Regions from separate parts of the Cupriavidus sp. HE11 genome, predicted to be linked through region 3. Evidence: predicted binding sites of a transcription regulator. Region 3 holds the regulator's gene; each other region holds the start of a gene.
What was found. Region 3 encodes FliA, which starts transcription of late flagellar genes. Its sites were predicted from a motif close to CTAAAGTTTNNNNNNNNNNNGCCGNTA; they were not measured.
Positions count from the first base shown of each region.

Region 1 (7,480 bases), on a different replicon from region 3:
GTCGAACGCCGCCACGAAATGGCGGTTGCACGGGTAGCTTGGGTCCGGCATCAGCACTTCGGCGCCGATTTCCACCAGCACCGCGCAGGCCAGCAGCAGCGCGCCCGAGGCACCGGCCGTGACGATCACGCGCCGCTCGGGGATATCCAGCCCGTAGGCGGTCTTGTAGTAGCCGGCAATGGCCTCGCGCAGCGAGTGAATGCCCAGGGCGCCGGTGTACTGCGTCACGCCGCGCCGCATCGCGGCCTCGGCCGCGTGGATGACGGGCGCGGCGGCCGTGAAATCGGGCTCGCCAATGCCCATGTGGATGATGTGCCGGCCGGCACGTTCAAGCTCGGCGGCCTGCTTGGCCAGTTCCATCACGTGGAAGGCCTCGATGTTGGCAAGTCGGGAAGCGGTGGCGATACGCTGGTAGTCCATGGCGATAGGGACGAAAGCACAGGGTTGAAACAAAAACACCCGCCGGAGCGGGTGTCATGCCGGTGACTGGCATCATGGGATGCCGGACGCCGGATTGCAACATCCAGTCAGTGGATGCGTGTTTAGCGGCGCGCTGCCACCTCGGGCGCGCGCACCTGGGCGGCCAGCTTGTCGAGCACGCCATTCACGTACTTGTAGCCTTCCACGCCGCCGAAGGTCTTGGTCAGTTCCACGGCTTCGTTGATGACGACCTTGTACGGGATGTCCAGGCAGTGCACCAGCTCGTAGCTGCCCACCAGCAGGGCGGCGCGTTCCACCGGCGACAGTTCGTCGACGGTACGGTCCAGGAACGGCTCGAAGGCGGCCGTCAGGCGCGCTTCCTCGCGTACGGCGCCGCCCAGTAGCGCGTCGAAATGCTCGCGATCGGCCTTGTTGAAGCCTTGCGCGTCATGCAGGTGGGCCTGAATCGCACCAATATCGTTGCGATTCAGCAGCCACTGATACAGGCCTTGCAGGGCCAGTTCCCGGGACCGGCGGCGCGCGCTCTTGGGCGGTGCCTTGGGTTCGGTGCGCGCCTTGGCGCCGGCCGGCTTGCCGGCGGCGTCTTGCGCGTCGCCGTTATCGGGGGCATTACTCATCATCTTCCTCGTCATCTTCATCGCGGCCGTCGTTCTCGCGCAGGGAGTCCAGCGCGACGACCAGGTTGGCCATTTCCACGGCGGTGCGGGCGCAGTCACGGCCCTTTTCGCGCGTGCGGGCATGCGCCTGCGCGTCGGTGTCGACGGTCAGGATGCCGTTGGCGATGGGCACGTTGAAATCCAGGCCCACGCGCGTGATGCCGGCGCCCGATTCGTTCGAGACCAGTTCGAAATGATAGGTCTCGCCGCGCACCACGGCGCCCAGTGCGATCAGGGCGTCGAACTGGCCGCTTTCGGCCATCTTCTGCAGGGCCAGCGGCACTTCGAGCGCGCCAGGCACGGTCACCAGCAGCGTGTCTTCGCCCTCGACACCGAGCTTTTCCAGTTCCGCCGTGCAGGCTTCGCGCAGCTCGTCGCAGACAGGCTCGTTGAAACGGGCTTGCACAATACCGATGCGCAGGCCTTCACCGTCGAGGTTGCTCTCGTAGAAGCCGTGATCCATTGTCAGTTCTCCATTCATTCGGTCAGGCATCGGCAGGAATGCCGGTGCCGCGTGATTCCGTACCGCGGGCGGGTGCTTCGTTCAGTCGCCTTCAATCGCGTTCAATCGCAATTCGGCTCGCCATCCATGGGCTGGCAGCCGACGATTTCCAGATCGTAACCGGTCATGCTCGGCATCTTGCGCGGCGAGCCCAGCACGCGCATCTTGCCCACGCCGATATCGCGCAGGATCTGGGCGCCCACGCCGTACGTGCGCAGGTCGGGCTTGCGGCGCGGGCGGTTGTGCGGGGCGTCCAGCGCGGCAAACTGTTCGAACAGCTGCTCGGGCGCGTCGCCGCAGTTCAGCAGCACCATCACGCCCTGTTCGGCGCCGTGCAGCGTTTCCAGGGCCGCCGGCAGGCTCCACGAGTGCGTGGTGCGGCCGGCTTCCAGCAGGTCCAGCACCGACAGCGGCTCGTGCACGCGCACCAGGGTTGCCGTATCCGGATGCGGCTGGCCCTTGACCAGCGCCAGATGGGCGCGGCCCGACGGCTTGTCGCGGTACATGACGCTGCGGAACTTGCCCCACGGCGTCTGCATGTCGCGCTCGCCCGTGCGTTCGATAATGCTCTCGGTACGGCTGCGGTAGTGAATCAGGTCAGCGATCGTGCCGATCTTCAGGTCGTGTTCGCGTGCGAATTCGATCAGGTCGGGCAGGCGCGCCATCGTGCCATCGTCCTTCATGATCTCGCAGATCACCGCCGCCGGGGTCAGGCCGGCCAGTGCGCCCAGGTCGCAGCCGGCTTCGGTATGGCCGGCGCGGATCAGCACGCCGCCGGGCTGGGCCGTCAGCGGGAAGATATGGCCCGGCTGTACGAGGTCGGAGGCCTTGGCATCGCGGGCCACGGCGGCCTGCACGGTGCGCGAGCGGTCGGCGGCCGAGATGCCTGTGGTCACGCCCTCGGCGGCCTCGATCGATACCGTGAAGTTCGTGCCGTGCACGGTGCCGTTGCGCGACACCATCGGATACAGCTCAAGCTGGCGGCAGCGCTCGGCGGTCAGCGTCAGGCAGATCAGGCCGCGGCCGTACTTCGCCATGAAGTTGATGGCTTCGGGCGTCACGAAGTCGGCCGCCAGGACCAGATCCCCCTCGTTCTCGCGGTCTTCCTCGTCAACGAGGATGACCATGCGGCCGGCGCGAATGTCGGCAATGATGTCTTCAGTACGGGCGATAGTCATGGCTTGGGACGGCGTTCAATGAGGGGCGGGTGCGGATGCGAGCAATCGGACAAGCAGTCAGGCGGGCAGGGCCGGCGCGGATGCCGCGAGACCGGCGAAATCAAGGCCGCTATTGTACGCCATGCCGTTCGACGATGCCCCGGCTTCAGGGGCGGCCCCGACCGCCGGCAGCAGGGTCCGGGTTGGTCCGGGTTGCGGGAATGTGAGCAAGGCGGCATATCGGAAGGGTTGCGCCGCCAGACTTCGGGACGGCCGGCCAGATCACTGGGAGATATCAGATGCATCCACCACTGCAGGGCATCCGTATTGTCGAGTTCGAAGGCCTCGGTCCCGGGCCGCTGGCTGGCCGGATGCTGGCCGACATGGGCGCCGAGGTCACAGTCATCGCCAGGCGCCAGCGCACGGCCGTGGCCGACCAGCTGGGCGGCAGCAAGCTTAGCCCGCTCAGGCGCGGCAAGACCATCGTGCCGCTGGACCTGAAGCAGCCGGCCGACCTGGCCGAGGCCCTGCGCCTGGTCGGCATGGCCGATGGCCTGATCGAAGGCAACCGGCCTGGCGTGATGGAGCGGCTGGGGCTGGGCCCGGCCGACTGCGCCGCCCGCAATCCCGCGCTGGTGTACGGGCGCATGACAGGCTGGGGCCAGACCGGGCCGCTGGCGCAGACCGCCGGACATGACCTGAACTACGTCGCGCTCACTGGCATGCTGTCGCTGGCGGCGCGGCCCGGTCAGGCGCCGATCACCCCGCCCACGGTGCTGGGCGACGCGGGTGGCGCGCTGGGGCTGGCCTTCGGCATGGTCTGCGCCATGCTTGACGCCCGCGCCACGGGCCGTGGCCGCGTGGTGGACGGTGCCATTGTCGACATGGTGGCGATGCTCGGCAGCATCGCCCTCTGGGTGCGCAACAACGGCCAGCTGGACGGAGACCAGCCCAGCCCGTTCCATCAGTCGCCCTTCTACGATGTCTACGCCTGCGCCGATGGCGAATTCATCACGATCGGCGCCCTGGAGCCGCAGTTCTACGCGTTGCTGCTGACGAAACTGGGCCTGGAAGACATCGATCCGGCAAGCCAGTATGACCACGCCGCCTGGCCCGCCCTCAAGGCGCGCTTCACGGCGCTGTTCCTGAGCCAGCCACGCGCCCACTGGGACGGCCTGCTGGGCGGGACGGACGTGTGCTACGCGCCGGTGCTCAGTATTGCCCAGGCGGCCCGGCATCCGCACAACGTTGCGAGGGGCCTGTTCGTGGAGCGCGAGGACGGCACTCTGGATACGGCTGGCGCGCCCAGGTTTCTGGCGCCCGATGCCTGAAGTCCGGGTCGTTGATCAATAGAAGAGATGATTAAAGCTCTTGTTATGGGTGCCGACAATACGGATGCGGCGTCATGGCGCAGTCGTACGCGCCGTGCGGTCGCACTTTTGATCAACTCGTCAGGTAATTCCTATGGTGACTTCTCTCGTCAGTTCGCTGGGCGCAGCCGATGCCGGCAGCGATCCGGTCGCGCTGCTGATGCTGCGCAAGACGCTGGACCTGCAGGCGCAGAGCATGACCCAGCTGCTCCAGTCGGCGCCGGCCGTCTCCGGCGGCAGTAATCCGCCGCATCTGGGCAACAACATCGACATCAAGGTGTAAGTCCGGCGCGCCGTTGGCGCCGGCGCAAACGGCCTCCGCTATGCTGGCTGGAGGCCGTTTGCCTTTTGATGGACGGTAATTTAAGAAAAATGCGTCGAGGAGGGGAATCATGCTGCGAGCCATCCGATATGCCCTGGCCATGGGGGGACTCTGTCTGGGGCTGGCGGCGTCCGCACAGGAAGCGGCGCTGGACGAAAGTATCGTCACTGTCAGCCTGCCACGCGGCACGGAACTCGTTCTCGTGGTCAGCAAGAAACCTGGGTCGAAGCCGACGACCGCCGCCTTGCTGTTCCCCGGTTATCCCGGGGTGCTGAGGGTGGAAGCGCAGGCCGGTGGCGCACCGGAATTCCAGTTGCGCGGGAATTTTCTGGTCCGCGCGCGCCGGCATCTGGTCAGCGACAGTGTCATGACGGTACTGGTGGATTGTCCCAAGGACCGCTGGACGAATTGCGATGACAGCTACCGCGAGTCGGACCAGTACGCCGCCGACATCGGCGCGGCCATCGACAAGCTCAAGGCGGACCAGGGCGTCAGCAAGGTCTACCTGATCGGTACGAGCTACGGCACGGTATCCAGCGCATTCCTGGCCCGCAAGCTCGATGGCCGGATCGACGGCGCCGTTCATACGTCAACGTTCACCGATCCGCGCGCCGGACGGGGCCGGGGACCGGTGCACGGCCTGGCGATGTGGGATTTCGACTGGACTGCCGCGCATGTGGACCAGCTGTTCGTTCATCACCAGGATGACCCCTGTCCACTGACCCAATATCGCACCATCGCCGCGCGCCACGGCAGCATTCCGCTGATCACGGTGCAAGGCGCGAAGGGCGTGCGTGGTGAGCCGTGCGAAGCGTTCTCGCAACACGGCTTTGCCGGTCGCGAGCGGCCCGTGATGCTGGCCATCGGCGACTGGATCGCCACGCGCAAGGTGACCGAGACGGTCGGGACGAAGGGCGACGAGTGAAGTGCCGGATGAGGCGCCTGACGATGCGTGCCGGCCGGATGCCAGGTGTGGTGCCGGCCGTGTTCCCTGGCGAGCGCCAGCCGGGGCGGGCGCCCGGGCTGGCCACGGCGCGTGCCGTTCAGATCGCCGGCTTGGCCACCCCGTCGGACGCCGACAGCATCCGTTCCACATATCGCGCGATCAGGTCGATTTCCAGGTTCACGCGCTTGGCCGGGGCCAGTTCGTTGAGCGTGGTCACTTCCACTGTATGCGGGATCAGGTTGATCGAGAACTCGCAGCCGTCGGCCCCGTCGCTGACGCTGTTGACGGTCAGCGAGACGCCATTCACCACCACCGAGCCCTTGTACGCCAGGTAGCGGCCCAGCTCGCGCGGTGCGCGGATGCGCAGTTCGTGCGACTCGCCCACGGGGGCGAAGCGAACCACTTCACCCAATCCATCGACATGGCCGGAGACCAGATGGCCGCCCAGGCGATCGGCCAGGCGCAGGGCCTTTTCGAGATTGACGCGGCCCGGCTGCGCCAGCCCGACGGTCTTGTCCAGCGATTCGCGCGAGACGTCCACGTCGAAGTGGCCGGCTTCCAGCGTGACCACGGTCATGCAGGCACCCTGGATGGCGATGCTGTCGCCGATGCCCACGTCGGACAGGTCCAGGTCGCCAGCCGCCACCCGCAGGCGCACGCCCGCGTTGGCATCGCCCAGCGGCGAAACGGTTTCGATGCGGCCCACGGCCGCCACAATGCCAGTAAACATGCTTGCCTCTGTCTGAATACGATGAATACGGTTGTCAGTCCTTGCTGTCGGCACGGCGGGCGATCAGGCGCAGGTCGTCGCCGATCTGCCGCACCTCGTGCCAGCGGAATTGCGCGGCGTCTTCCAGCCTGGTCAACGGGGGCAGGTTGAACATGCCCTGTGCGTCGCCCAGCAGCCGGGGCGCCATGTAGACCAGCAGTTCGTCGGCACAGCCTTCACGGATCAGCGATCCGTTGAGCTTGTAGCCAGCTTCCACATGCAGTTCGTTGATGCCGCGCTGGCCCAGTGCTTCGAGCATGCGGCGCAGTTCCACCTTGCCGTGCCGGTTGGGCAGCACCACGACTTCGGCACCCCGGTCTTCCAGCGCACGCTGGCGGGTCTTGTCCTCGACGGCGCAGAACACCAGTACGGGCTTGGCGAAGTCGCCCGTGTCGCGATTCAGGATCTGCGCGTCAAGCGGTACTTCGAGCCGGGAATCGACCAGCACGCGTTGCGGCTGGCGCGGGGTGTCCACGGCCCGCACGGTCAGCGCGGGGTTGTCGTCCCGTACGGTGCCGATGCCGGTGAGGATCGCGCAGGCACGGGCCCGCCAGGCGTGGCCGTCATCACGCGCAGCCTGGCTCGTGATCCACTGGCTGGTGCCGTCGTGCAAGGCGGTGCCGCCATCGAGCGACGCGGCCACCTTGACGCGCACCCACGGCAGGCCGCGCGTCATGCGCGAGACAAAGCCGATATTGAGGTCGCGTGCTTCCTTTTCGAGCAGTCCGCAGCGCACGTCGATGCCCGCGTCACGCAGGCGCTGCAGGCCTCGGCCAGATACGCTCGGATTCGGGTCCTCCATGGCGGCCACCACGCGGGCGATGCGCGCGCGCACCAGCGCATCGGCACACGGCGGCGTGCGGCCAAAATGGCTGCACGGTTCCAGCGTGACGTAAGCCGTGGCACCGGCGGGGTCGTGACCTCGCGCAATGGCGTCCTTCATGGCCTGGATTTCAGCGTGATCCTGGCCGGCCGGCTGTGTATAGCCCTGTCCGATGACCTGCCCGTCCTTCATCAGCACACAACCGACGCGAGGGTTTGGCGTGGTGGTGTACATGCCCCGCGCGGCGAGTGCCAGGGCCTGTGCCATGGCGGTATGGTCGGAATCGGAAAACATGGTGTGGCGAGTCGGGCCTGAAGTGGTGTGTCCGGTCAATCGAAATTCTGGGAATTCAGGATCGGCGGTGCGGCCCCTGGCGCCTGCGGAATGGTCAGTCGCAATCGGCGTCGGCGCCGGGCCGGCAGATCCGGATGCGTCCCTGGGCGCCGAGCCGTACCTGGCGCTGCGCCTGGTGGCAACGCACCAGGAATGTGGCG
Region 1 covers NZ_CP184464.1:1,037,070-1,044,549, reverse strand. Annotated here, with positions in the region: gene ACOABP_RS04900 (pyridoxal phosphate-dependent aminotransferase) at 1-420, opposite strand, end outside; gene nusB (transcription antitermination factor NusB) at 543-1,058, opposite strand; gene ribH (6,7-dimethyl-8-ribityllumazine synthase) at 1,051-1,560, opposite strand; gene ribBA (bifunctional 3,4-dihydroxy-2-butanone-4-phosphate synthase/GTP cyclohydrolase II) at 1,662-2,777, opposite strand; gene ACOABP_RS04880 (CaiB/BaiF CoA transferase family protein) at 3,056-4,087, shown strand; gene ACOABP_RS04875 (YjfB family protein) at 4,221-4,409, shown strand; gene ACOABP_RS04870 (alpha/beta fold hydrolase) at 4,519-5,373, shown strand; gene ACOABP_RS04865 (riboflavin synthase) at 5,492-6,124, opposite strand; gene ribD (bifunctional diaminohydroxyphosphoribosylaminopyrimidine deaminase/5-amino-6-(5-phosphoribosylamino)uracil reductase RibD) at 6,159-7,280, opposite strand; gene ACOABP_RS04855 (GspH/FimT family pseudopilin) at 7,375-7,480, opposite strand, start outside.
Region 1: the regulator FliA is predicted to act here: its motif matches at 4,119-4,145, upstream of ACOABP_RS04875 (YjfB family protein).

Region 2 (7,480 bases), 430 kb from region 3:
GACGGCACGCCAACGGCCAACTACTGGCAAGGCGTGTTTCCCGTGCTGAACAGTGCCCGCGACGGCTTCGAAGGTCTGGCGCCGGTCGGGTGCTATGCGGCAAACGCCTTCGGCCTCTACGACATGATTGCCAACGCGTGGGAATGGACCGCCGATCCCTACACGGGGCCGCGCCAGTCGCACGCCAATGGCGATACCGCATTCGTGGCGGCGTTGTCTGGCCGATCGGGCCAGCCGCGCGATCCACGCGTGGCCGTCATCAAGGGCGGCTCGTTCCTGTGCGCGCCAGACTTCTGCGTGCGCTACCGGGCATCGGCGCGCGAGCCCGCCGAGCGCGACCTGCCGACATCGCATATCGGCTTCCGGACGGTGCTGCGCGATGGTTAAGGCGCTGCTGCTGGGGATAGGCTGCGTCTGTGCGCTGCAGCTGCCGGTGTGGGCCGGGGCAGCGGCCGGAACTCAGGCCAAAACGCGGCCGGTCGTGCGCATCGGGGTTGTGACCCAAAGTGACCGCGAACTTGTGGGCGCCGCGTCGGCATCGAACGAAGGCGGTGCCGTGCAGCTGCAGGCCATATCGTTGCCCAGCCTCGCCGAGGTACGCAAGGCGCTGCACGCACGACGCATCGATGCGTCGATTGCGGACGACGGCCAGTCACTGGCGGGCGATGCATCGGCCTGCACGGTGGCGTACACGGTGACCTATCCGATGGGACTGTACGCGGACAAGATCGCGGCGCTGCGCCAGGTGCCCGTCAACGCGGTCATCGCCATCCCGGCGAACCGTGCCGATCAGGGGCGCGCGCTGCTGCTGCTGCAAAACCATGGGCTGATCCGCATCGATGGCGAGGCTGGCCTGCAGCCGCAGGTCAGTGACATCGTCGACAATCCGCGCAAGCTGCGGTTCGAACGCCTGCCGGTTCAGCGGCTGCCCGCCGCATTGCGCCGCAGCGCGCTGGTGGCGCTGCCCTATGCGGCGGCGGATGCCGCGGGCCTGGCGCCTGCGCGCGACGCGCTGGGCATCGAGGATGCCCGTGTCCCGTGGGCCAACGTGCTGGCAGTCCGCGCGGCCGATTGCCGGGCGGACTGGGTGGCGCCGACGGTGAAGGCGCTGCATTCCCCGGCGGTGAAGTCGTTCATCCTGACACGCTTCAATGATTCGGTACGCCGGCCATGGTAGACCGGGCGCCCGTGGCGGCCGGCTTTCATTGCACCGCGTGCGGCAAGTGCTGCAATTCCCCGCCGCTGATGAGCATGGACGAGCTGTTCCGCCATGCCGGCCGCTTTATCGGCGCGCTGTCGCTGCGGCGTGTGCGGCCGCCCCGCGCGGGCACGCGGCATGTGGTGGGCGGGCATATCGTGGAAGTCACTGCCGACGACGTGGCGGCGTTTGCCGCGCTGGCACGCCGTCAGGGTCATCCGCTGCCCGATGGCAACACGCTGATGATCGCCACGCAGGCCATCGACTATCCGTCGCGCGGCCGCTGTCCGGCGCTGGCCGATGATGGCCGTTGCACGATCCACGCCACGCGGCCGTCCATCTGCGCCATGGTACCGCTCGATGCGTGGGTGCCCGACCGGCTCCAGGTCGTGTCACTGGCCGCCAAGCGACGGGGCGGCGAGCACGATATCGGCGCCGACTGCGTGTCCATCATGCCGCCGGTCCCCTTGCCACCTGACGCGATCCCGCTGGTTGCGGCAGGTGCGGTTGCCAACCCCGAATACGCGACGGCCCTGTCGCGGCGCCGCGATGACGAGGCCCAGGACAAGCGCCACTGGGGCGATGCCGTGTACCGCCTGCTGATGCCCGAGCTGCTGGGCCAGTCGCGCGGCATCGAATCGATCCCGTTTGCCGGATACCGGACGCTGCCACTGGTGCCGGTGCTGGCCGTGCTGGCCGATGGCGGTCCCGAGGCGCGCGCCCGTTGCCTGGGCTACATCACGGCCCAGCGCCAGCTGATTGCCGTATCGGTCAACGCCGCCCTGGCCCGGCGCCGCGCCGATGACAAACCGATGACAGCGCAACTCCGGCAATTCGACGCCGCCTTGTCCGCGCTGGGCCAACGTCTGGCGCACTGACAGTTTTGTGCCGCATAAGGCTCATGTATCGGATGTAGCCCCTCTTCGTATCGTCTTTGTATCGTTTCTGTATCAAAAAGCCTAAAGAACCACATTCGGCCGACGTAAACGTGGATGTCAGGACATTCAGGCGACGCAGCGCCTGGGTGACAAAGAAACGAACAAGAAGAAGGGCACAAAACATGGCATCGATTTCCTCCCTCGGGGTTGGGGCCAACCTCGAGTTGTCCACATTGCTGGACAAGCTGTCCGAAGCCGAGCGCGCGCCGTTGAAGTCGCTGGACAACCAGCACTCGGCCTTCCAGACGCGCTTGACCGCCTATGGCACCGTCAAGAGCATGCTCACCAGCTTCCAGGCCACGGCCAAGGCGCTGATGAACCGGGACACGTTCGGCGCGGTCAAGTCCGCCGTGGGCAACACCGACATCATGACGGTGACCACCGGCGCCAATGCCGTACCCAGCGACCTCAGCGTCAACGTGACGCGCCTGGCGCAGGCCCAGTCGCTGGCCGGCAACGGATATGCCAAGCAGGACGTGCAGATCGGCTCCGGCACGCTGACGTTCGAGTTCGGCACGACCACCGGCTGGGATGAAGCCAGCGGCACCTATGTGAGCCCCGGGTTCAACCCCAATGCGGCCACCACGGACGTGCCCAACCCCCGGACGGTCACCATCGAGCCGGGCAAGGGGTCGCTGCAGGACATCCGCGACGCCATCAACAAGGCCGGCATCGGCGTCAAGGCAAGCATCATCAACGATGGCAGCGCCTCGCCGTACCGCCTGATCCTCACGTCGGACAAGACCGGCGAGACGATGAGCATGCGCATCACGGGCTCGTCGCCCGAGTTGCAGGGCGTGGCGGGCTACGACCCGGCTACGCCGGGTTCGAACGCGATGAAGGAAACGCTGCGCGCCACCAATGCAGCGCTGACCGTCAATGGCATCGCCATCACCAGCACGAGCAACACCGTGGTCGATGCCGCGCAGGGCGTGACCATGACGCTCAAGAAGACCGGCACCACGTCGCTGTCGATGACGCAGGACACCGACAGCATCAAGAACTCCATCCAGGCGATGGTGACCGCCTACAACAACATCCAGTCGACGATCAAGTCGCTGACGGCGTTCGACACCAAGGCGCTGACCAAGGGCGCGCTCAACGGCGACACCTCGATCCGCGGCATCCAGACGACCATCCGCGCCGTGCTGAACACGCCTGAAGCGGGTATGCCGGACAAGGCACCGACCATGCTGGCCGCAATCGGCGTGTCGATGCAGAAAGACGGCACGATGGCTATCGACAGCAAGAAGCTGGACGCCGCGCTGAAGGACAACCTGCCCACCGTGACGCAGCTGTTCGCGGGCGACGGCACCACCGGTGGCTTCGGCCGCCGGCTGTCCGAGGCGGTGGACCGCATGACGGGCGAGAGCGGCCCGATCGGCTCGGTCACCAGCGGCATCGAGCGCAGCATGAAGGACATCGAGAAGCGCTACGAGGACATGAGCGTCCGCATCGATGCAAAGATCGAACGCTATCGCAAGCAGTTCACCCAGCTCGACCTGGCGGTGGCGCAGATGAACAACACGAAGAACTACCTGACGCAGCAGTTCCAGGCACTGACGAACTCGAAGAAGTAAGACACTTCAGGCTCGCGCCTGGGGGCGGGGAAGGGCGATGGCTTCGGCTATCGCCCTTTTTTGTTTTGGGTAGGCCAATCGGAGAGGGTGGCTTTGTGCCACGCGTCGATCCGCCCCGACCGACTTCCCGATGAAATCGAAATAGCCCACCCTCCGCACATCAAACAAAACGGCCCGCATCGCTGCGGGCCGGAAGGTCTGGCTAGATTGCTATAACGCTGTTACGCGTTTCTCTTCGGACTTCCTCCTTCCTACAACGCACCCGCCAACCGGAACTGTCCTACCGCGCGGTGCAGGGCATCGGCCTGGTCTTCCAGCGATGCCGCGGCCGCTGTGGCTTCTTCCACCAGTGCGGCGTTCTGCTGCGCCATCTGGTCCATCTGGGATACGGCCTGGTTGACCTGCTCGATGCCGCCGGTCTGTTCTTCGGTGGCCGCGCGCATTTCGCCCATCAGGTCGGTCACGCGCTTCACGGCGCCGACGATTTCTTCCATGGCCTTGCCGGCGCCTTCCACCAGCGTGGCGCCGTCTTCCACGCGCTGCGCGGAATTGTCGATCAGTGCCTTGATCTCCTTGGCGGCGGTGGCGGAGCGTTGCGCCAGGCTGCGCACCTCGCCGGCCACCACGGCAAAGCCGCGGCCCTGTTCGCCGGCGCGGGCGGCCTCCACGGCAGCGTTCAGCGCCAGGATGTTGGTCTGAAACGCGATGCCTTCGATCACGCCGATGATGTCCACCACCTTGCCCGATGCGGCCTTGATCTCGCCCATGGTTTCCACCACCTTGTGCACGATCTCGCCGCCGCGCACGGCGATGTCCGATGCGCCTTCGGCCAGGTGGGCGGCCTGGCGTGCGTTATCGGCGCTCTGGCGCACGGTGCTGGTCAGTTCCTCCATGCTGGCGGCGGTTTCTTCCAGCGAGGCAGCCTGTTCCTCGCTGCGGCGCGACAGGTCGACGTTGCCAGCCGCGATCTGGCGCGCGGCGCCGGCAATGGAGTCGGCCGATCCGCGAATCTGACCGATGGCGCCGGTCAGGCGCGCCTGCATCTGCTGCATGTTGTAGAGCACGCTGTCGCGGTCGTGGGGTGCGGTCTCCACATGGGTGCCCAGGTCGCCGTCGGCGATACGCGCGGCGATCCTGGAGGTCAGTGCCGGCTCGCCGCCAAGCTGCCGCTGCAGGCTGATCGAGATGCGCACCATGACCACGCTCATCAGCGCGCCCACGGCAACCAGCCAGGCCAGCGCCTTCCAGAGGGCGGTGCGGAATTCGGCCTGGATGTCGTCCAGGTACAGGCCGGCAATGAAGTTCCAGTCCCACGGCCTGAAGTTCAGCGTATAGCTGAGCTTGGGCTGCGGGGCATCGGCGCCCGGCTTGGGCCACAGGTATTCGATGAATCCCTTGCCGGTGGTCTTGCCGATCTGTGCGATGTCGCGGAACAGGTAGACGCCGTTGGCATCCTTCATGTCGGACATGTTCTTGCCGTTGAGTTCGGCCTTGATGGCATGCATCAGCACCACGGTGTCGGAGCGCATGATGGTGAAGTAGCCGTCGGCGCCAAAGCGCATGGCGCGCACGCGGTCGATGGCCTGCTTCTGTGCGTCTTCGGCGCTGATCTTGCCGGCACGGGCCATGGCCTCGTATTCGGCAACCACTGAATTGGCGGTGTCGGTAACCTGCTCCAGGGCGACCTTGCGATCCTGCAGCCGCTGTTCGCGCATCTGCCAGACGTTCCACAACGTGATGGCCAGCAGGCAGACCCAGCTCAGCACCAGCGGCAGCATGAGCTTCTTTCTCAGACTCAATTCTTGCAACATCCCATCTCCTCCATTTCGCTTCGTTGATCGTCGGGGCGCTTTTCGAGACGTCCTCTCTATGAGCGGCGCTAACGGCCGTCCACGGCGGAAACTTGATTGAGGATTGCTACCAATATGGGAATAGTGAAGAGGGCGCCGCTTTATGGCGGTGACACGAACCACGTGGCAGTATCTGCACCGCCAATGACCTCCCGGGCGGTGTCTGGCTATGGCAGTATCTCCAGATTCGTCGAATCTGACGCAGCGACAGCGGATCGGCACAATGCCGCGAAAGCACACGGCGCGGATTGCGAGCGGGGCACGAGTGGGCAGAGCGGATAGAGCGGACTGAGTGGATAGAGGCATGGAGCGATTGACCGAAGACGCTATCCTCACCCTGGCGGACGAAGCGCCGGAAACCGTATTCCTGGTGGACCGGGGCGGCATCGTTCGCTACGTCAACGTGCATTGCGCGGAGACGCTGGGCTTTGCGCCGTCCGACGTCATCGGACAACCTATCATCGAACTCGTGCTGCCTGGCGACCGGGACCGCACGCTGAAGGAAGCGGCGCAGGTGCTGGCCGGGCGGGACCGGATTGGGTTCGAAAACCGCTATCAGCATCGCGATGGCCGGGCGATCTATCTGGCATGGCAGGCCAACTGGCTCGATACGCATCAGTTGCGCATGGGCTTTGCGCGTGATGTGACGGCGTTGCGGCAGCCGGCCTGCGCGCATCTGCTGGCGCCAGAGCTGCTCGGCGTGCTTGAACCCGTGGAGCGCGACGTGCTGGTGCTGCTGCTGACCACTGCATCGGAAAGCCAGATCGGCAGCCGGCTGGGCCTTGGTACCGCCAGGACCCAGACGCTGGTGCTCAGCGTGTTTCGCAAGCTGGGCGTGCCGGGCCGTCTGGGCCTGATGAGCCTGTGCCTGCGCGGACTGGAAGCGCCGGTCGAAGCCTGACTGCCATCCCGCGGCGTGCGGTACCCGCGGCATCCACACCTTCCGCGCCACAGCACGACAGCACCACGGCGCAAAGCGACCTCACCCCACACCACACTGGACCAACGCCCTTGATGATTAGCGGACACGTCTTCATTGCCACCAGCCTGGATGGCTATATCGCGCGGCCCGATGGCGACATCGGCTGGTTGCTGGAGCGGGACGATCCCGCCGAAGACCACGGCTATGCCGACTTTATCGCCGACAAGGACATGATCGTCATGGGCCGGGGCTGCTACGAGAAAGTGCTGACCATGGGCGACTGGTTCTACGACCGCCCCGTGCTCGTCCTGTCCCGGCAACTGGCGGGCCAGCCGGTGCCCGCGCCTCTGCAGGGCAAGGTCCGGTTTTCCGGGCACAGCCCATCCGAGGCCATGGCCGAACTGGCGGCGCAGGGCGTGCGCCGCGTCTACGTTGATGGCGGCCAGCTGATCCAGTCGTTTCTGCGCGATGGGTTGATCGCCGACATGGTGGTTACCACGGTGCCGGTGCTGATTGGCGCGGGCAAGCCGCTGTTTGGCGCCCTGCCGCGCGACGTGAGCCTGGCGCTTGAATCAAGCCGGCACTTTCCGTCGGGGCTGGTGCAGTCGACCTGGCGCGTGCTGCGCTAGGCAACGACCCAGGACACCGCCGCCATCGATCGCCAGGCCGGAAGCCATTGCCAGCCGAATGGCGCGACCCGGCATGCGGGCATCAGGCGAACTTGCAGATCAGCTGCTGCAGCCGATCGCAGGCATTCGGCACCTGGTGCTCGATCGCGGTGGCTACACCAAGCAGCAGCCCCGCACGCTGCGTATCGGGCGAACAGTAGAACGCCGACAGCGGCGCAGGCGCCAGGCCGTAGGCATAGGCTTCGCGGGCGATGCGCCGGTCGTCCGCGCCATCGGGAAGCTGCACCACCATGGCCAGGCCGGCCGGGTAGGCGTGCAGCTGCCGCGCCGCCAGCGCGGCCTGCAGGGTCTGGCTCCGGGCGG
Region 2 covers NZ_CP184465.1:1,286,519-1,293,998, reverse strand. Annotated here, with positions in the region: gene ACOABP_RS23135 (formylglycine-generating enzyme family protein) at 1-387, shown strand, start outside; gene ACOABP_RS23130 (MetQ/NlpA family ABC transporter substrate-binding protein) at 497-1,177, shown strand; gene ACOABP_RS23125 (YkgJ family cysteine cluster protein) at 1,252-2,076, shown strand; gene fliD (flagellar filament capping protein FliD) at 2,259-3,716, shown strand; gene ACOABP_RS23115 (methyl-accepting chemotaxis protein) at 3,968-5,527, opposite strand; gene ACOABP_RS23110 (PAS domain S-box protein) at 5,871-6,467, shown strand; gene ACOABP_RS23105 (dihydrofolate reductase family protein) at 6,581-7,117, shown strand; gene pdxR (MocR-like pyridoxine biosynthesis transcription factor PdxR) at 7,200-7,480, opposite strand, start outside.
Region 2: the regulator FliA is predicted to act here: its motif matches at 2,158-2,184, upstream of fliD (flagellar filament capping protein FliD).

Region 3 (7,480 bases):
GTGCGTGCGAGCGCTACGTGCTGGCCGTCACGCAGAGCGTGGCCCAGACCGTGCAGGGGCGCCGCGCGCCGCAGATGATGCAGCACACGCTGTGGCTGGCCGACCGCGACGGCATGCCGCTCGCCAGCACCGTGGTGCCGGTGGGCCGTGCGCGCCAGTCGCTGACCGAAGCCGAGGCCGATGCCGAAGCCGCCACCGTGCGTGCCACGCTGGCCGCCGCCCGTACCGTGGTCAACCTGAATACCTCGTTGCCCGGCACCGCCACGCTGGCACGCTGGCAACAACTGGGCGAGCGCTGGGTGGCCGGCACGCGCAAGACCACGCGCGTGATTGCCGATGGCCTGGCCAACAAGCTCGATACCGTTGCCGATTCGCTGACGTTCCACGCGGTGGGCGACGTGACCTGCCGCGATCGCGCCGCCGCGCACTGGCTGGCGCACTGCCTGGTCCGCATTCCCGAAGGCCAGGTGCGTACTGCCGCGCGTGGCCGCGGCAATGGCGCCGAGGCCGGCATCGAGGCCTGCCTGGTGGTGTCGCGCATGGTCGATCACGAAACCGCCGACACGCTGTCCGTGGAATACGCGCTGTGCGATCCGGCGCTGGCTGACGACGCGTCGCAAGTGGCGCGCTGGCTGCACTGGACGGTCGCCGCCGAGGAACAGTTCCGCACGCTGCGCCACGCCGTGGAGCACTTCGCGCAGGAAGGCGATGCCGATGCATCGCTGTGCGCCGGCATGGTGGCCGTACAGCTGGGCCTGACCGCGCTGCGCCTGCAACACACGCCCACGCCCACCGCGCCGGCATTCCTGTCGCGCCTGGCCGGCCGGGCTTCGGCACGCGTCAATGCGCCGGTGCCGGGCGCCGTCCTCAACGAGGGCATGGGCCGTCTGCTGGCACTGCTCGACGTGCTCGAAAACTACCCGGGCCGCGGCATGGCAGCGGCCATGCCGATGATCGAAGATGCACCGGAGCCGGCGGCATCCGCAATGCATGCGATGCAAGCCATGGACACCATGGACGCGCTGGTCGCCATCGAAGACACGCCGCAGCTTGCGGCCGCCGGGGAGTAAGCGTTGAACACGATGGCCTCCGATCAGGCCGAAAGCCTGCGCCGCCTGCTGGCACCGCGCGTCACGCGGCGCATCGCCGTGGTGGGCGCGGAGCAGGGTGTCGGCACCACCACGGTGGCGCTGGGCCTGGCCAATGCGCTGTCGATGCAGGGCGAGCGCGTGCTGCTGGTGGACGAAGACATGTACGGCGCTCGGGCAATGCGCCCGGCCGGTGCCGCGCCGGTCGCCACGCTGGCCGATGTACTGGACGGCCGTGCGCCGCTGGCCGTTGCGGCCGGCACGCGCGGTGCCAGCGGCATTGCCGTATTGCAGGCAGGAGCGATTGCCGCCCGCCCCGACGAACGGGCGCTGGCGGCGCGACTGCCTGACGTGCGCTCGATGCTGGTCGATGCCCGCCGCGATATCACCGGCGCGCTGTCGCCGCTGGCAGGCATGGCCCACAACTTTGTGATCGTCATGCGCCCCGAGGCCACGTCGATCACCGCCGCCTATGCATGCATCAAGCGGCTGCATCACGAATACGCATGCCGTCATTTCCAGCTGGTCGTCAACCTGGCGGCAGCGGAAGGAACGGTCACGGCGCTCGCGCGCAACCTGGCCCGCACCGCGAGCCAGTATCTGGGCGTGGAGGCCAGCCTGGCAGGGTACCTGCCGATGGATCCGCTGGTGGCGCGTGCGCTCCAGCTGGGACGGTGCGTGGTGGAGGCGTACCCCGCCGCCGCGGCCACCGGTGCGTTGCGGCACATCGCCAGCAGTATCGGCGCATGGCCGCTGCGTCACGAAGCATCGTCCCTGGGAATGGCCTCGGCCGTTGCCGCATAAACGCAAGAACAAGAAGTCTCGACAAGACCGGAAACTCAGCCTGCCAGCCGCCGATTCTCAGCCTCTCCGGCGCTGGCACAAACAGTAAGCATTTAACGAGAGTTCCACCATGTATACGATTCAGGGAAAGCTCGAGCAGGCGGATGTGGTCAAGTCACACGCGCCACTGGTGCGGCGCATTGCGCTGCAGCTGGCGGCCAAGCTGCCCGCCAGCGTGCAGATCGACGACCTGATACAGGCCGGCATGATCGGCCTGCTCGACGCCGCCAAGCGCTATGAAGACAACCATGGCGCCCGGTTCGAGACCTACGCAAGCCAGCGCATTCGCGGCGCCATGCTCGACGAGGTGCGCGCCAACGACTGGCAATCGCGCAGCCTGCGCCAGTTCACGCGCAAGATCGAGCGCACGCAGCGCCAGCTGGAGCAGAAGCTTGGCCGCACGCCGATCGATTCCGAGGTGGCCAAGGAACTGGAGATGCCGCTCGAGGAATACCAGGAGCTGCTCAACGAGGTCTATGGCTGCCAGCTGCTGCACTACGAGGATTTCGAGCGCTCGGGCGAGGAGGACTTCCTCGATCGCCATCTGGGTGTCACCGACGATGCCAACCCGCTGACCGTGCTGATGGAATCGGGCATGCGCGAGGCGCTGATCCGCGCCATCGACAAGCTGCCCGAGCGCGAGAAGCTGGTGCTGTCGCTGTGCTACGACCAGGAACTGAACCTGCGCGAGATCGGCGCGGTGCTGGAAGTGACCGAATCGCGCGTGTGCCAGATCCGCAGCCAGGCCATCGGCCGCCTGCGCACCCAGCTGCGCGGGATGCTGTGATGCGACGCGCCCTGGTCCTGGCCGTGCTGTGCGCGATGGGTCCAGTGGCAGCCCACGCGCAGACCTACGCTCCGGTCTTCACGAAAGCCACCTATGAACTGACCGGCTCGCGCTTTGCGTGGACGGCATCGTCGGTAGGGCCGCAGATCACGAACAAGGGCCAGCGTGCCCTGTCTTCGCCCGTGGTGCCGCTGGCAACGATGCCGCAGGCCATGGGCCGCATTACGTCCGTGCGCTGGCGCTACAGCTTCACGCGCACGCCGCCCGTGGACCTGCAGGCATATCTGTGCAATGCCGACCGCTGCGTGCTGCTGACGGGCGCCGAGGGCAAGACCGATGCCTTTGTCGGCGACGATGCCACCAAGGGCTTTGTCTTTGCGTATCGCGTACCGGGCCAGGGCGGACTCACGCCGATGCTCCAGGGCCGCAGCAACGAGGTGACCGTCAGCTACCGCTGAGATCCCGAGTTTTCACCGGCCATCCCTGGCCGACCCGATCCACGCCGATCTTCCCGCAGGTCTCCCGCCTTGCCGCTGGCGCCCGTGCCGCCGGTGGCACGCTTCATGCGCCTTTCCGCCCTGGCAACGTGCGGCAAGCGTGACATCTGTTCCCTGTGCAATCGGTGTGCATATTTACGGCGGCATTGTGTCTGCAATGCCCGCTGGCGCCATGTAATTCCTACGTGCAAGTCCCGCCACGTTGCCATCGTCTGTCCGTCATCTGTCAGCCAGAAAGGATCCAGCGACATGGAAGATTTCAGCGACATCAAGCTTTCGCGGCGGGAATTCGTGATGGCAGGCGCGGCTTCGGTGAGTGCCGCCGCCTTGCCCGCAGGGGCCGCCTCCGTCACTGCGCCCGCATCGGCGGTAACGCCCGCCGCCCTGAAGCCGGTGGCTTCCAACGTATCGTTCATCGTCAACGGGCAACCGCGCTCGCTGACGCTAGACACGCGCACCACCCTGCTGGATGCGCTGCGCGAACACCTGCACCTGTCCGGCACCAAGAAGGGCTGCGACCACGGCCAGTGCGGCGCCTGTACGGTGATTGTCGATGGCCGGCGTCTCAATTCATGCCTGACCCTGGCGGTCATGCACGAGGGGGCCCGGATCACCACGGTGGAAGGGCTCGGCACGCCGAACAACATGCATCCGATGCAGGTGGCCTTCGTCAAGCATGACGGCTACCAGTGCGGCTATTGCACGCCGGGCCAGATCTGCTCGGCGGTCGCCGTGCTCGACGAGGTACGCGCCGGTATCCCGAGCCACGTCACGCCAGACCTGAACGCGCGGCCGCACCTGTCGCCAGGAGAAATCCGCGAGCGGATGAGCGGCAATATCTGCCGCTGCGGCGCGTATTCGAACATCCTCGATGCCATTACCGAGGTCGCGGGGAGCCAGACATGAACCCCTTTACCTATGAGCGCGTGGCGACGCCCGCCGATGCGGCGGCAGCCGCGATGAAGACGCCGGGTGCCCGCTTTATCGCCGGCGGCACCAACCTGCTCGACCTGATGAAGCTTGGCATCGAATCGCCGATGCATCTGATCGACGTGAACGGCCTGGCGCTGGACAAGATCGAGCCATTGCAGCAAGGCGGACTGCGCATCGGCGCGCTGGTGCGCAATACCGACCTGGCCGCCGACCCGCGCGTGCGGCGCGATTACGGCGTGCTGTCGCGTGCGTTGCTGGCGGGCGCGTCCGGCCAGCTGCGCAACCGCGCCACCACAGCCGGCAACCTGCTGCAGCGCACGCGCTGTCCGTATTTCTACGACACGGCCCAGCCGTGCAACAAGCGCCAGCCGGGCAGCGGCTGCGCGGCGATTGGCGGCTTCAGCCGGCAGCTGGCCGTGATCGGCGGCAGCAACGCGTGCATTGCCACGCATCCCAGCGACATGGCCGTGGCAATGCGCGTGCTGGATGCCAGCGTGGAGACGGTGCGTGCCAATGGCGCGCACCGCGTCATCCCGATTGCCGATTTCCATCGTCTGCCCGGCGATACGCCGCATATCGAAACAGTGCTCGAACGCGGCGAACTGATCACGGCGGTGACGCTGCCGCCTCCGGTTGGTGGCACGCAGCTCTATCGCAAGGTGCGCGACCGTGCGTCGTATGCGTTTGCGCTGGTCTCGGTCGCGGCGATCCTGCAGCGCGATGGCACGGGGCGGGTCGCCCTGGGCGGCGTGGCCCACAAGCCGTGGCGGTTGGATGCCGCCGATGCCGAACTGCCGCACGGACCCACGGCCGTCACGCAGCGGTTGCTGGACGGCGCCACACCGCAGCCCGACAACGCGTTCAAGGTGCAACTGGTGCGGCGCACGCTGGCCGCCGTGATCACGCAGGCAAACGGGGCCAAGCCATGAAATTCGACACACCGGCCACTACCAATCCCATCGACGCTGGCCGCGTGGTCGGGCAGGCGGTGGACCGCATCGACGGCGCGCGCAAGACCACCGGCACGGCCACCTATGCCTATGAATGGCACGAGGTAGCCCCGAACCCCGCCTATGGCTACGTGGTGGGTGCAGGCATCGGCAAGGGTCGCATCCGCGCCATGCATCTGGACGATGCGCGCCGCGCACCCGGCGTGCTGGCCATCGTCACCGCGCAGAACGCCGGCAAGCTGGGCAAGGGCAAGCGCAATACCGCCAGGCTGCTGGGCGGCCCCGAGATCCAGCACTATCACCAGGCTATCGCGCTGGTGGTGGCCGACACGTTCGAGCAGGCCCGCGCAGCCGCGCAGCTGATTCGCGTGGACTATGCGCCGGAGAAGGGCCGCTTCGACCTGGAAGATGCGTGCTGCTGGGCCAGCAAGCCCAGGAAGGACGCGAATCCGGATACGGCGGTGGGCGACTTCGCGGGCGCGTTTGCGGCGGCTCCGGTGCAGCTGGACGCCCGCTACACCACGCCCGATCAGTCGCACTGCATGATGGAGCCGCATGCGTCGATGGCGGCCTGGTCGGGTGACAAGGTCACGGTCTGGACATCGAACCAGATGGTGGCGTGGGCGCACGAGGATATGGCGACGACGCTGGGCATTCCGAAGGAAAGGGTGCGCATCGTTTCGCCCTTCATCGGCGGGGGTTTTGGCGGCAAGCTGTTCCTGCGCGCCGAATCTCTGCTGGCCGTGCTGGGCGCACGCGCCGTGCACCGGCCGGTCAAGGTGGCCCTGACGCGCCCGCTGATGCCCAACAACACCACGCACCGGCCCGCCACCATCCAGCGCATTCGCATTGGCGCCAATCGCGACGGCAAGATCACGGCCATCGGCCACGAGAGCTGGTCTGGCGATCTCGAAGGCGGCCAGCCCGAGACAGCCGTGATGCAGACGCGCCTGCTCTATGCCGGCGCCAATCGCATGACGTCGATGCGGCTTGCCACGCTGGACATGCCCGAAGGCAACGCGATGCGCGCGCCGGGCGAGGCGCCAGGGCTGATGGCGCTGGAAATCGCCATGGACGAGATGGCGGTGAAGCTCGGCATGGACCCGGTGCAGTTCCGCATCCTCAACGACACGCAGGTCGACCCCGAGAAGCCCGAGCGGCCATTCTCGCAACGCCACTTCGTCGAATGCCTGCGCCTGGGTGCCGAGCGCTTTGGCTGGAGCCGCCGCAATCCGCAGCCGGGGTCGATGCGCGAAGGGCAGTGGCTGGTTGGCATGGGCATGGCGTCGGCGTTCCGGAACAACCTGGTGACCAGGTCGGGCGCGCGGGCCAGCATCGATTCCAGCGGGATGGTCGTGGTGGAAACCGACATGACCGATATCGGCACCGGCAGCTACACGATCATCGCGCAGACCGCTGCCGAGATGATGGGCGTGCCGCTAGACCGCGTGGTCGTGCGGCTTGGCGATTCGGCCTTCCCGGTATCGTCGGGGTCGGGCGGCCAGTGGGGCGGCAACAGTTCCTCGTCGGGCGTCTATGCGGCCTGCGCGAAGCTGCGCCAGACCGTGGCCGGGCGCGCGGGCCTGAAGGCCGAAGACGCGGTATTCGAGGGTGGGCAGGTGCGCGCTGGCGGACGCAGCGTGCCGCTGGCGCAGTTCGCGGGGGTGTCCGCCGAGGATGCCATCGAGTTCGGCGATCTCGACAAGAAGTACCAGCAATCCACATTCGGCGGGCATTTCGTGGAGGTGGCGGTCGACCTCGCCACGGCGGAAGTGCGCGTGCAGCGGATGCTGGCCGTGTGCGCGTCTGGGCGGATCCTGAATCCGAAGTCGGCGCGCAGCCAGGTAATCGGTGCCATGACGATGGGCGTGGGCGCGGCGCTGATGGAGGCGCTGCACGTCGACAAGCGCGTGGGCTTCTTCGCCAACCACGACCTGGCAAGCTACGAGGTGCCGGTACACGCCGACATCCCGCACCAGGAGGTCATCTTCCTTGACGAGACCGACCCGATCTCGTCGCCGATGAAAGCCAAGGGGGTGGGCGAACTGGGTATCTGCGGCGTGGCGGCAGCAGTGGTGAATGCCGTGTATCACGCCACCGGCGTGCGCGTGCGCGACTATCCGGTGACGCTGGACAAGCTGCTGGCGGGCATGCCGGTGGTGGCCTGACGGCTGGCGCCGGAAAGCTAGCGCCCCAGCTTTTCCAGCAAGCCCTTCAGCACCGTCTGTTCTTCATCCGATAACCCCGCCGCGATGCGCGCATCATGCGCGCACACGGCGGCTGTCACTTCCTTCAGCGTCTTGCGGCCGGCATCGGTCAGCGCCAGGCCAAACGCCCGCCGGTCGGTGGGCGATGGCAACCGCCTCACCAGATCCATGGACT
Region 3 covers NZ_CP184465.1:1,713,871-1,721,350, forward strand. Annotated here, with positions in the region: gene flhF (flagellar biosynthesis protein FlhF) at 1-1,070, shown strand, start outside; gene ACOABP_RS24995 (MinD/ParA family ATP-binding protein) at 1,083-1,892, shown strand; gene ACOABP_RS25000 (RNA polymerase sigma factor FliA) at 2,002-2,718, shown strand; gene ACOABP_RS25005 (flagellar protein FlhE) at 2,718-3,176, shown strand; gene paoA (aldehyde dehydrogenase iron-sulfur subunit PaoA) at 3,465-4,121, shown strand; gene ACOABP_RS25015 (FAD binding domain-containing protein) at 4,118-5,077, shown strand; gene paoC (aldehyde oxidoreductase molybdenum-binding subunit PaoC) at 5,074-7,266, shown strand; gene ACOABP_RS25025 (MarR family winged helix-turn-helix transcriptional regulator) at 7,284-7,480, opposite strand, start outside.

Region 4 (7,480 bases), 220 kb from region 3:
TGCGGTGCCGTGGCGGCATTGGCGGGGCTCTGCGCGGTGTTGCCGGCATGCGGCTGGGGGTGCGCACCCTGGGCCGGCACGCCGGTGGACAGCGGGTAGATGACCGGCCGCGTCAGTTCGGCCAGGATCGTTGCGCTGGGCGGCGGCAGTGCGCTGGGTGCCGCGGGGCCGCCGTACGGCAGGAGGGCGGCAGGCGCCGGCGCGGCCGGCGAGGCCGAACCCGGCTGGCCCTGCGGCGGCGAAGCCTGGGTCTGGGCCGGATTGCGCAGCGCGGCCTGCGGTTCCTGCAGCAGCGTGGACAACGGGCGCTGGCCCATCACCCATTGCGTCAGATGCGATTCATAGAACAGCCCGCTCTGGTCGACAAAGCGTGCCAGCGCACTGGCAAGATCCTGCGCCGCGCCAGGCTGGCCCGATGGCGATGCGGCCAGCAGCGGCGAGTTCGGCCGCGCGGGCGCGGCGTCGCCGGCCTCGAACAGGTCCAGGATCGCCTTGGCGGCAAAGCTCAGCGTTTCGCGCGTGGAAGTGGTCTGGCCGGCCAGGGGCGGATCGGCACCGCCCGGCGTCAGCGCGTTGGGCTGGCGGGCCTGGACGGTTTCGCCGGTGGACGACTGCACGTCGCCTTGCGACACGTCCTGCACCGGCATCAGCGCCGCGAGCTTGTCGATGGCCAGCGCGGGACGCGATAGCTGCGGGTCCGGGGCCTGATGCGGAATCAGGCTGGAAGGAATCTGGATGCCGGTCATGGACGCGTGTCAGCGATAGGAGCGGATGCGATACGCGTCGCGCCGCTCTCTCCGTCAGCCGGAGGGCGCGCGATCAGATGGCGCCGTAGGTTGCGGAGAGTTCGAGCTTGCGGCGCGAATTGTTGAGCAGGGCGCCCAGTTCGGCCAGGCGCGGCATGGTCAGGTCGCGGATGCGGGCGTCGTAGGCCAGGATGCGTTCCAGCAGCTGGAAGCGGCGCAGGCGCTCGTTATCGGTGAACGGCGCGCTGTGGTCGAGCTGGCGGAGGCGATCCACTTCGGCCATATAGACCTTCTGCAGATCGGTCAGCGCATCCCAGTTCGACGCGCGTGCGGCGTCGAGCATCTGCTCGGAGAGCACCAGGAGCTCTTCGTAGCTGCGAACGATGGGGGACATGGCGAACATCATCAGTTGTCCTGCAAAACGGGTGTCGATGCCGCCGCCGGGTCTGCCGGCGTGGCGTCTGCGGGTGCGGCCGGATCGATGGCAGCCCATGCCGAGGAAAGGTTCTCGAGCAGGGCGTCCACTTCGGACAGCATGTCGGCGTCGCTGCGCAGGTTGGCCAGCATCAGGCGACGCGTCATGTATTCATACAGCGATTCGAGGTTGGCGGAGACTTCCCCGCCGGCCTCGTGGTCCAGCACCGCGCGCAGGCCGTTGTCGATGATGTTGATGGCCTTGGAGATCGCATTGCCGCGCGCTTCCAGCTCGCCGTTTTCCAGATGGAACTTCGCCCGGGCGATGGCCGACCGCGCGCCGTCGTACAGCATCACGATCAGCTTGTGCGGACTGGCACTCATCACTCCGGTCTGGACACCGACCTGGGCATAGGCGTTGATACCTTGGCGCGCGAACATGGCGATACTCCGATTCTTACTTGCTGCTGGACGTCAGGGCCGAGAACTGCTGCGTCAGGTAGCTGCTGGTCTGGTTCATTTGCGAAACTGCCAGGTCCAGCTGCGTGAACTGGGCGCGGTAGCGGTCCATGGTGGCGGTGATGCGGTCCTGCGTTGCGCTGTACTTGGTTTCCAGGTCCTTCAGCGTCGTCGTCAGGCTGTCGGTGGCCGCGCTGAGCGCGCCGCCGGTGGCGTTCAGGCCGTCGATGTAGTCGGTGACGGTCTTGCCCATGCCCGACGCGCCGTTGGTGCCCGAGAAGAAGGCGGTCATGCCGGTCAGGTTGTTGGCGATGGCCTTCGTCAGCTTGTCGTCGTTGACCTTCAGCGAACCCGAGTTCGAGCTGTCGAGGCTGAATTCGACGCCCATGTCGGACAGCGTGACCATGCCGCCCTTGCCGTCGGACATCGGGGTGGTCAGCATCGCGCGCATCTGCGTCTGGATGTTGCGCAGCGTGCTGTCGCCGTTCAGGGCGCCCTTGGTGCCGGAGGTGGTGTCGAAGGCCGTCAGCGTCTTGGCGGCCGTCAGCACGTTGTTGTAGGCGGTGACAAAGCCCTGCACGGCGTTCTTGATCGACGCGTCGTCACGCGTCACGCTCATGCTGGTGGTGCCGGTGCCCGTCAGTGTCAGGGTCACGCCCTGGGCGGCTTCGGACACCGTGTTGCTCTGGCTGGTGATGTCGATGCCGTTGATGGTCAGCGCGGCGTCGGCGGCCTTGACCTTCTCCTGCATGCCGCTCGGCTGCGTGGCCAGGGCCGGATCGTAGCCTACGATGTCGTTCACGGCGCTGTTGTCGGCCGAAACGCGCATCTGCGACTGCGTGCCCGTCTTGTCCGACGTCAGCACCAGGCGGTAGGGCGTGCCGCTGCCGTCATTGATGATGCTGGCCGTCACGCCGATGCCGGCCTTGTTGATCGAGTCGCGGATGCCTTGCAGCGACGTGTCCGAGCCGATCGTCACGGTCTTGGTGCTGGTCGGCGTGCCACCGGTGGCCAGGTCGGCGCCGAAGTCGATCGTGATGGTGCCCGCGCCGACTGCGGCGGTCTGGTCTGCCACCTGCTTCGACACCAGGCTCTGGGCCTGGGCCAGCGAGGTCACGTTGATACTGTAGCTGCCCGCCACGGCGGTGGTGCTGGTGGCGGCGGAGAGCACGCTGCTGTTGCCCACCGCTGCCTTCACGGCGCCGAACGTCGACGCGGTGGCCAGTGTCTTGGCGGCGGCCGAGTAGGCGTCCAGCACGCTCTTGATGGTGCCGTAGCCGCTCAGCTGCGACTGGTAGCTGGTGGCCTCGGTGTTGATCTGGTCGAGCGCGGTGTTCTCGTTCGTTTGGATCTTGTCGAGCAGGTCCTGCAGCTGGAGATTGGAGCCGATGCCGATGGAGGAGATTCCGGACATGTTTTTCTACCTGTTGTTATCGCTTCAACTGATTGGGCTTGCGGTGAATCAGACGGCGTGGCTGACGAACAGCCCCTGGAGCTTGTCGATGGCGCGCGCAAAGCGCAGCACCTCCTCGCTCGGCAACTGGCGGATCAGCTCGCCGGTTTCCTTGTCCACAACCTTGGTAATCACGCGGTGGGTGGTGTCGTCGATCTCGAACCGCAGGCCGATCGACGTGGTCTTGAGCACGTCGACCAGCTCCTCGACCGCCGCCGTCATGCTGGGCGGCGTATCGCCCGAGCCGGCATGGGCATCCATGTTCTGGGCGGCAGCCGCCGGACGAACGGCGGCAGCGGCCAGGGCCGGCACGGAGGGTGCCGGGCCAACGGCCGCGGGTTCGGCGGAAATGCGTGCCGCCGGCATGGAAACGGGTTGAGTGGATGCCATGGTCAGCTCCGTCCAGTAGGGCAGGAAGAACACTACGGTTGAAATGCTTTGCAGGCAGTGGTCTGCCTGCAAAACACTCCGGCAAAAAAACCGGGCCTTGCGGCCCGGTTTCTTGCGGCGCGGCGATTAACGCAGCAGCGACAGCACGTTTTGCGTGGTCTGGTTCGCTTGCGACAGAACCGACGTACCAGCTTGTTGCAGGATCTGCGCGCGGGTCATGTTCGACACTTCCGTTGCGTAGTCAGCGTCTTCGATGCGCGAACGCGAGGCCGACAGGTTGTTCACCGTCGTGCTCAGGTTGTTGATCGTCGACTCGAAGCGGTTTTGCACAGCACCCAGGCTCGAGCGCAGGTTGTCAACCGTTGCCAGGGCCTTGTCCAGCGTGGCCAGCGGGTTGGTCGTGGCAGCTTGCTGGAAGTCCGAAGCTTGCAGCGACGAACCGGTCAGCGTGAAGCCGGCGGTCGAACCGGTGACCGAAGCGTCGCTCGGCTTGACGGCGATGTACATCGTCATCGAGGTAGCCGTGCCGTTGCCAGCGAAGCCCTTCGAGCTCAGAGCGGCGTCGTCGGAAGCGGTCAGGCCGTTCATGCTCACTTGCACGAACCAGTTGCCCTTCGAGTCGGACACGACGGATTGCGAGTTCACCGAAGCGCCGGTGCCCAGGCCCAGAGCGCGCTGGATGTCGGCGTTGGCAACACCAGCAGCCGAAGCGGCCGTCACCGGGGTGGCGGAACCCAGGGCAGCCTGAGCCGCCGTGCTGTCGATGGCAGTCGTGGCGCCTTGCGGGCCAGCAACGCTGAAGCCGGCAACGCCCAGGGTCTTCGACGTGATTTGCTTCAGGGCGATCGAAATCGTTTCGCTGTCGTTGGCACCAACCTGGATCGACATGTTTTGATCCTTGGCCAGGACCTTCACGCCGTTGAACTGGGTCTGAGCCGACACGCGGTCGATTTCCGACAGACGTTGCTTGATTTCGTCCTGGATCGACTTCAGGTCCGACGACGAGTTCGTGCCGTTGGCGGCTTGCACCGACAGTTCACGGACACGTTGCAGGTTGTTGTTGACTTCGCTCAGCGCGCCTTCGGTCGTTTGAGCGATCGAGATACCGTCGTTGGCGTTACGCGAAGCTTGCGTCAGGCCCTTGATGTTGGCGGTGAAACGGTTGGCGATGGCTTGACCAGCAGCATCGTCCTTGGCGCTGTTGATGCGCAGGCCCGACGACAGACGTTGGATCGCGCTGTTCAGCGACGATTGCGACGTGTTCAGGTTGCTCTGCGTTTGCAGCGACAGAATGTTGGTGTTGATGACTTGCGCCATGGTACGACTCCTATTTGCAATGTTTTAGGCATTCCGGCGGGTGCCGTAACGTTGGCTGCCTGCAGTGCAGGGCGTAGAGTGCCTCCGTTGCAAAGGTTATCGACCGTGGGTGGGAAGACTTTAGAGTGACTTTTGCGCGAGTTGCGGGCGTAGCCCGATCTGGTGTATGGCGGATGCACGCTGGGCAATCCCGCCCGTTGTGGCCCTCTATATATATAGATATGGACGCGGCATGGCAGGCGGCCAACTGGTGGCCCGGCCCGCCGGCCCGGGGGCTCAGCGGCGCTTGCGGGTGCGCGGAATGAAGATGCGCACGAAATCCGGCGACGCCTCGGCGTCCAGCATCGCCACGGTGTCGGTCGACGCGTGGGCGGGCGTCACCACGGTGATGGCGCGCTTGTAGATCAGCGTCGGGGTGGGATCCTCGGCCGTACGCCCGAGCAGGATCATGTAATTGTCCGACGCCAGCACGATGCCGCTGAGGCGTGTGCCATTCGACAGATGCACGACCACCGCGGCACGGCTGGCGCTGTGCGCGGCGAACTGCAACTGCTGCAGCTTTCTGCTGGGTCTGGGAGCCTTGATTTCCTTCTTCACAACTTCTCCGGAAGAGCCCGCGAGGGTTCTGGCGGCTGACAACGGTCCGATGACCAGGCATGTTGAGCGGCGTCGCACTAAAAGTGACGTCCGGTGCAGCCTGATCGCGGCGAGAATTGAAACATTCGCTCTCGGAGCCGGTGCAGGGACATGACGACATGATTGCAGCGGACAGGCGTTTCAGAAAAGTGAAGAACGCTGCCCGGCTGCCCGGTTTGGTCGTCTCTGCCAGGAGAGAAGGGGAATACTTCAGGCGGGAGAGTAACAAAGTTTTACAAGCGTTGACGAACCCCCTGCGGGGCTGGGCCTAGAGGATTTGCTCTATTTAATCCGTTGATGCTTTTTTGTGATTCGTGTAGCACTTACCGTTACATCGCGGAACGAAAAGACCGGCGACTCCGCCACAACCCGCGCCAGCTAAAGGTTTCCGGGAAGCGTCCGTAATTCATCGATAAGTATAAAAGTGACTCTCTCCGTCACTTTTGGCATACGAGTGCGCTACGCGTTACACCTGCTATCAGGGAAATCCCTGATAGAAGCGCGATTTACACCTCATGTAAGCAGGTTTATATTCGCGGTTCGGGGCCCGGGTACAGCCGGTCCCTGCTATGCAGTCCTGAAAGCCTACGAGCACCCCGCGCGTGGGCTTCTTTTTTTTGAGCCCGCGTCCTTCGCTGCCATCCGCCGTTTTGCCGGCGACTGCCGCGCCCGCCCATTTGCGGCGGGATCGAAGTGCGTGGAGCAGATTAGACGCCATGCGCTGCCCCCCCAATTTGTGGAAGAGCAGCGACTTTCCCCCCCATTTCATTTATTCGCTCAAGTGCGTTGTGCGCCCTGCCGTTACCCGGCCGTGCGACGCCCCTCTTCGGGCGAATGCAGCTCGTACAAATACAACCGGACAGACGAAAGGTACGAACAGATGGGCTTGCGGAAATTGGGTATCGGCGCGCGGATGTCGCTGGCATTTGCCGTGGTGGTGCTGTTGCTGGCCATGGTGGCCACAGTGGGCGTCAGGGCGCTGGGCGGCATGAACGATGCGATGCATCAGGCCGTGGAACAACGGTTGCTGCGTGTGATGGATCTGAAACTGGCGAAGGAGCAGGTGCTGACGATCGGCATCCTGGTGCGCGACGCCGCCCTGACCGAAGACCCGGCACTGGCTGAACAGAATGCCGGGAAGATCGGCAAGATCCGCGAACAGGTCAGCGCCACGCTGGAAGACCTGGGTAAGGTGATGCGTACATCACCAAGTGCCGATTCCAGGGCAAGGTTCGAGGAATTGATGCAGGTGCGCGCCAACTACAACGGCCAGCTCGACCTCGTCATGCAGCAACTGCGCGGCGGCGCCTTCGACGGCGCCCGTGCCGGGCTGGTGGTGACGCTGCCCGCGGCCCAGGCAGCGTACTTCGAAAGGCTCGACGGCGCTGCCGAACTGGGCCGCAAGATGGCAACGGCGGCGGTCGAAGAGGCGTCGGCGCAGTATGTATTCACGCGCAACCTGCTGATCGGCATGTCGGCGGCGGCGGCTGTCATTGCCGCGCTGTTGGGCATGGGGCTGGCGCGCTCGGTGACGCGCCCGGCCCACCAGGCGCTGGATGCGGCCGAAGCGCTGGCGCAGGGTCAGCTCGGCCATGCGATCCAGGTGCGCAGCCAGGATGAAATGGGCCGCATGCTCGGCGCGCTTGAGCGTGCCTTCGGTCAGCTGGGCACGCTGGTACGTGGCATCCAGCAGGCGGCCGGTTCGATCGATACCGCCGCCCGCGAAATCGCCAGCGGCAATACCGATCTGTCGCAGCGTACCGAAGAGCAGGCGGCCTCGCTGGAGCAGACGGCGGCATCGATGGAGCAACTGACGTCGACGGTGCGCCAGAACGCCGAGAATGCGCGGCAGGCAAACCAGCTTGCCGTCAATGCGTCGGACGTGGCTACCGAAGGCGGTCGCGTGGTGCGTAGCGTGGTGGATACGATGGACGGCATTTCGAAGTCGTCAGCCCGTGTATCGGAAATCATCGGCGTGATCGAGGGCATTGCATTCCAGACCAATATCCTGGCGCTGAATGCTGCCGTGGAAGCGGCTCGCGCCGGTGAGCAGGGCCGTGGCTTC
Region 4 covers NZ_CP184465.1:1,933,340-1,940,819, forward strand. Annotated here, with positions in the region: gene fliK (flagellar hook-length control protein FliK) at 1-746, opposite strand, end outside; gene ACOABP_RS26030 (flagellar protein FliT) at 820-1,149, opposite strand; gene fliS (flagellar export chaperone FliS) at 1,152-1,601, opposite strand; gene fliD (flagellar filament capping protein FliD) at 1,618-3,033, opposite strand; gene ACOABP_RS26045 (flagellar protein FlaG) at 3,082-3,462, opposite strand; gene ACOABP_RS26050 (FliC/FljB family flagellin) at 3,589-4,779, opposite strand; gene ACOABP_RS26055 (RNA chaperone Hfq) at 5,056-5,376, opposite strand; gene ACOABP_RS26060 (methyl-accepting chemotaxis protein) at 6,329-7,480, shown strand, end outside.
Region 4: the regulator FliA is predicted to act here: its motif matches at 4,877-4,903, upstream of ACOABP_RS26050 (FliC/FljB family flagellin).